Pleurocapsa sp. PCC 7327: one gene and its partner. The protein of the gene in region 1 interacts with the protein of each later gene in a pairwise test. Links are inferred from orthologs where the notes say so. Each region holds a gene or a part of one and is shown in the gene's direction. Other genes may lie near its edges.

Evidence for each region.
Region 2: the proteins of eno (region 1) and rpe interact in binary tests that used the Escherichia coli proteins (3 or more experiments, as listed by UniProt). The link is inferred for Pleurocapsa sp. PCC 7327 from one-to-one orthologs.

The regions. Positions count from the first base shown.
Region 1 is NC_019689.1:758,254-761,140, forward strand. What follows is about bases 12-2,873. They hold eno (phosphopyruvate hydratase), read left to right. Parts: upstream 12-725; coding sequence 726-2,021; downstream 2,022-2,873. Other genes in these bases: glgX (glycogen debranching protein GlgX), read left to right, coding at 12-645; gatC (Asp-tRNA(Asn)/Glu-tRNA(Gln) amidotransferase subunit GatC), read right to left, coding at 2,386-2,682; PLE7327_RS03355 (photosystem I assembly protein Ycf3), read right to left, coding at 2,742-2,873. Outside these bases: more of glgX, read left to right, coding at 1-11; more of PLE7327_RS03355, read right to left, coding at 2,874-2,887. UniProt on the Escherichia coli protein: Catalyzes the reversible conversion of 2-phosphoglycerate (2-PG) into phosphoenolpyruvate (PEP). It is essential for the degradation of carbohydrates via glycolysis.
Region 2 is NC_019689.1:3,299,558-3,302,523, reverse strand. What follows is about bases 20-2,960. They hold rpe (ribulose-phosphate 3-epimerase), read left to right. Parts: upstream 20-1,106; coding sequence 1,107-1,814; downstream 1,815-2,960. Other genes in these bases: PLE7327_RS14780 (ABC transporter permease), read left to right, coding at 1,924-2,960; PLE7327_RS14790 (hypothetical protein), read right to left, coding at 407-850; PLE7327_RS14795 (ketosteroid isomerase family protein), read left to right, coding at 20-410. Also shown: more of PLE7327_RS14795, read left to right, coding at 15-19; more of PLE7327_RS14780, read left to right, coding at 2,961-2,966. UniProt on the Escherichia coli protein: Catalyzes the reversible epimerization of D-ribulose 5-phosphate to D-xylulose 5-phosphate.

The DNA.
Region 1 (2,887 bases):
TGGAATTGTGGGCAGGAAGGAGAAACAGACGATCCCCAAATCCAAGCGCTGCGTTTGCGTCAGATAAAAAATCTGCTGACGATCCTATTTATTTCTCAAGGTACGCCCATGTTATTGATGGGAGACGAAGTGCGGCGATCGCAAAAAGGTAACAATAACGCCTACTGCCAAGATAACGAATTGAGTTGGTTTGACTGGAGTGCCGTCGCAAAAGAAACCGATCTATTGCGCTACGTCAAGGGACTCATCAAGTTAGTTCAGTCTTTCAAAATCTTTCAAGAGGAACGCCTTCTAGAAGTGGCGAGCGAAACTCATAAACCCCATCTGGTTTGGCATGGAGTCAAATTGGAACAGCCAGATTGGGGATATGATTCCCATAGCTTGGCGTTTACGCTACGCCACCCAGCAGCAGACGAACGCTTGCACGTAATGCTTAACGCCTATTGGGAACCCTTGACCTTTGAATTGCCCTTGCTGGGATACTGCGATGGCTGGCATCGAATTATCGATACATCTTTAGCTTCACCCGACGATTTTTGCGATCCCAAAACCGCGCCGCCTGTTAGAGGAGAACAATATCAAGTTATGGCGCGATCGACGGTGATTCTTACGGTCAAGCCAATCGATAGTTGCGATCTTGTCTAGATTCAGAGAAACAATAATCAATTAGACTAGACTTTCCGGAGATGAATTAAAAAAACAGTCGATTTTGGAGAATACAAGTCATGTTAAACAAACCCGAAGTCAGAATTGAGGCGATCGCGGCGAGAGAGATTTTAGATTCTCGCGGTCGTCCCACGGTTGAAGCAGAAGTCCTCCTGGAAACGGGAGCATTGGGGATCGCTCAAGTGCCTAGCGGCGCTTCTACCGGAACCTTTGAGGCACACGAACTGCGGGATGACGATCCCCATCGCTACGGCGGAAAAGGAGTTCTGCAAGCCGTCCGCAACGTCGAAGAAAAAATTGCTCCCGAACTGATCGACATGAATGCATTCGACCAGCTATCCGTTGACCTGAAAATGATCGATCGCGACGGTTCTCCCAACAAAAAATACTTGGGAGCCAATGCAATCTTGGCAGTTTCTCTTGCCAATGCGAAAGCCGCAGCAGCCGAGTTGGAATTGCCCCTCTACCGCTATCTAGGCGGTCCTCTCGCCAATCTCCTTCCCGTACCGATGATGAACGTTCTCAACGGCGGCGCCCACGCAGACAACAACGTGGACTTTCAGGAGTTTATGATTATGCCCGTGGGGGCGGACTCTTTCGCAGAAGCCTTGCGCTGGGGCGCCGAAGTGTTTGCGGTGCTGGGCAAGGTACTCAAGGATAAAAAATTGCTCTCTGGAGGAGTGGGCGATGAAGGCGGTTATGCGCCTAACCTGGGTTCTAACCAAGAAGCATTGGATTTATTGATGGAGGCAATTGAAAAAGCTGGCTATAAGCCAGGAGAACAAGTCGCCTTGGCGATGGACGTAGCCGCCAACGAGTTCTATCAAGACGGTCGGTATATCTACGACGGCAGCGCTCATTCTGCCCAAGACTTCATCGATTACCTTACTAAATTAGTCGATACCTATCCCATCGTCTCGATTGAGGACGGACTTCACGAAGAAGATTGGTCGAACTGGGAGCTTCTGACACAGAAGTTGGGATCGCGGGTTCAGTTAGTCGGCGACGATCTCTTCGTCACTAACCCAACCCGACTGCAAAAAGGCATCGATGCGGGAGTCGGTAATGCCATTTTGATCAAACTCAACCAAATTGGTTCTCTCTCGGAAACCCTACAAACAATCGAACTAGCCACGCGCAAAGGCTATCGTTGCGTTATCAGCCACCGTTCCGGCGAAACGGAAGACACGACGATCGCGGATTTAGCAGTTGCTACCCGTGCCGGACAAATTAAAACGGGTTCTCTGTGCCGCAGCGAACGAGTGGCGAAATACAATCGGCTGTTGCGGATTGAGGATGAATTAGGCGATCGCGCTATTTACGCCGGCAAAGTCGGACTCGGACCCAAGCAGTAATCGGCGAGAAAGGATAATTAGTTGTCATTCCCAACGAAGTGAAGAATCTACCAGAGCTTTTGCTTCACTGCCTTATGCTCGGTATGCTAGTTGAGTGACAAAACTCAAATCGCCCTCACCCCAACCCCTCTCCCGCTCTGGGAGAGGGACTTTCCACTTAAGACTTTTGCCTGAAGTCCCTTCGCCCCTTGTGGGAGAAGGGATTTTTTAGGGATGAGGGGACAAAGATTGGTCAGTCAACCAGCTCGGTATGAGACAACGCTCTTTTGATAAGTATTCAACCTAACCTGATATAAGATACAAAAACTCCAAGATTACATCAATCCTGGAGCTAAAATTTTGTCGGGAAAATGAAATCCCCCTGCTATTGTTCATCGCTATTGAGAATCTGTGGAACTCGAAAGAAGTCTCCTTCAATTTCTGGGGCTTGTTTAAGCAATACTTCTCGATTGGGATAAGGGATCGTCTCATCGGGACGAGTGATATTGCTAGTTTCAATTGCTCTGGTTGTTGGCGGCACATTTTTGGTATCTAACTCGCTAAGCTGTTCAAAATACTCCAAAATGCTACTGAGTTGAGTTGCGAATTGCTCTTCTTCTTCAGGAGTAATTTCTAGGCGAGCTAAATGAGCAATTTTTTGAACTTGTTGGCGATCGAGCATTGTTTTGTGATTAGTTATTGGTTAGTAGTTAGTCGTATTTATCGCTTATCCCTCATCTTCTAGAAATAGACATCCATTTCGGAGCGTCCTGTAGTCTTTAGCCAATTTTGTGCTTCTATATAGTTATTGGGAGCGAGGCGAATAGCCTGTTTCCAATATTCAGCCGCTTTGTCAAAAAATGCTTCGGCTTCTTGAGGTTGTCCGG
Region 2 (2,966 bases), 2.5 Mb from region 1 along the record:
TGAGGAAATTTGATATGATATCTACTCGATTAACCATCAAAGGAATTACTGAGCCAGTTATTCTGAGCTATTTTGAAACTTTAAATGCAGGTGACTTTGAAGCGACGGCAAGCTCATTCGCCGCTGAAGGTGCCTTGTGTCCTCCTTTTGAATCCCCAATTGTCGGAAGAGAAGCGATCGCGAATTACCTAAAGACTGAAGCTCAAGGACTACAACTCTATCCCCTCAAAGGAATTGCTGAAGGATTAGAAGACGGACTGACGGAATTTCAAATCCAAGGCAAGGTACAAACACCTTTATTCGGGGTCAACGTTGCTTGGCAATTCATTGTTAATGCTGCTAAAGAAATTCTCTTAGTCGAGGTAAAATTATTAGCTTCTCTTGAAGAGCTAGCCCAACTGCGTCGTTAAGCTGAGGTATAGGCAGGTTGCTCGAAAGCTAAGGCTAGACGCTTGCGCCCCAGTTCAATCTCTTTGTGAGAGGGCAACCAGTCTTGATGGCTAGTCATTAATAGACTTTCAATACTCTCTTTATCAAACAAGTGCCAAGTAAGGGAACCTGCTACTTCACCTTCAATGGCGTAGCAGTTGCTGCTGATGCAGTGGAGAGTAAAACCACTGCCAGCAATGCGATCGACAGTCATGGATTCCTGGGGTTGAAGCGACCGGAATCGCGAGATAACTTCTCTCAATTCTTCAATCGATGACACAATTAGTCCTGGAATGGCAACTTGTAGTTGGCTGTCGCTATTGACAGAGATCCAGTAATGACGAGATGGGTCAATACCTTCCAACCAGAGACATTCATCATCTAAACGATAGCGGGGGGCGAGGATGAATTGCTGTGTCATTGTTTTAATGTAGGATGCGAGCTATATTGACTTTGCTTTCTAACATTTGTAATAGGAAGCAATAGGTAGTACAAGGCAATTTAATAAAAGTTAAAGTTATGGCGAGTATAAAGAAAATTTTGTACATACTTCTTTACAAATAGTCGATTGTTCCGTTTTATTCGGGATAATAAGCTACCTCTAACGAAATAGAGAAAAACCAAAGATTTTGTTAAAATCGATCCGAAAAAGAAGCCTAGAGAGAAGAACCCAAGCCATGACCCAAACCCGCTCCCGAAAACCGATTGTTATTGCCCCATCGATCCTATCGGCTGACTTCAGCCGCTTGGGAGAAGAAATAAAAGCCGTAGATGAAGCTGGCGCTGACTGGATTCACGTAGACGTAATGGACGGTCGCTTTGTTCCTAATATCACCATTGGTCCCTTGATTGTAGAAGCGATTCGTCCCTACACGAAAAAGCCGTTGGACGTTCATTTAATGATTGTGGAACCCGAAAAATATGTTGGCGATTTTGCCAAAGCTGGAGCGGACATTATTTCTGTCCATGCCGAACATAACGCTTCGCCTCACCTCCATCGCACGCTTAGCCAAATTCGGGAACTCGGCAAACAAGCCGGGGTAGTTCTCAATCCCTCTTCGCCGTTGGAACTAATTGAGTACGTTCTGCATTTGTGCGATTTAGTTCTGATTATGAGCGTTAACCCAGGATTCGGCGGTCAAAGCTTCATTCCCGAAGTGGTGCCCAAAATCCAAAAGCTGCGTCAGATGTGCGACGAAAAAGGACTCGATCCCTGGATTGAGGTAGATGGCGGACTAAAACCTGCTAATACTTGGCAAGTTTTAGAAGCAGGAGCTAACGCGATCGTAGCAGGTTCTGCCGTGTTCAATGCACCCGACTATGCGGCAGCAATCGAAGGCGTTCGCAACAGCAAGCGTCCTCAACCGGAATTAGCCAAAGTTTAAGCGATCGCGTGACACTATTATTGATACTTTAGAGATAGAGCGATCCAGATTCGGATCGCTCTTTTGTTTCTAATTTGAATTCAGACGAAATTTTTGATGGCGATTGCCCATGAACTTCATCAACAAAATCCTCAATAGCCGATTTTGGGCTTTGGCAATTAAAGAAATCAATCAAATTCTGAGGGATAAATCTTTAATTTTCTTCTTGCTATTTCCTCCGACAATTCAGTTATTAATTTATGGATTTGCCTTAAATCCAGACGTACAAAATCTTAAATTAGGAATCGTCGATTATGCTCAAACTAATGAGAGTCAAGAATTAGTTTTTGCCTTGACCGAAAAAACTGACAATATATTTATTGCCGATCGCTATTTCTTAAAGGAAGAAGAATTAAGCGAGCGAGTTAGAGAAGGAAAACTGACGGTAGGATTAGTTATTCCACCAGATTTTCAGCGCAAAATCTCTCAAGATAGAACGGCAGAAATCCAAGTTTTTATCGATGGCGTAGATGCAAATACGGCAGGAATTGCTAATGGTTATATCAATCAAATTATCGAACAATACAATCGAAACTTAGAAAGCGATCGCCCAGAACCTTTAGTCGATCTGCAAACCACTTTTCTTTACAATCCCGGACTGATTAGTAGCTGGTTTTTCGTACCGGGAATGATGGGTGTTATTTTTACTCTGATTAGTTCTCTGGTTTCTGCTGGAACAGTTGTTAGAGAAAAAGATAGCGGAACCTTAGAGCAATTGCTGATGACTCCTGCCGAAGCCTGGGAAATTTTATTGGCTAAAATTGTGCCATTATTTGTCCTTCTTATGGGAGATGTTCTTTTAGCTGTAGTCGTAGGAAGAGTTGTTTTTAGAGTTCCATTTCAAGGAAATTTTTTACTGTTTTTAGTTTTATCGGGATTATATATTTTTGTGGGAATTGGAATTGGGATTATGCTGGCAACGATTTCTCGCACCCAGCAACAAGCATTTCTCATCTCATTTTTTATTAATTTACCTTTAATTCAACTGTCAGGCGCGATCGCTCCTGTTGAAAGTATGCCGACTATTTTTCAATATTTGTCTTTTGTTAACCCCCTACGGCATTACGTGGCAATCGTGCGTGGAATTCTGTTAAAAGGTATTGGTTTAGGGGC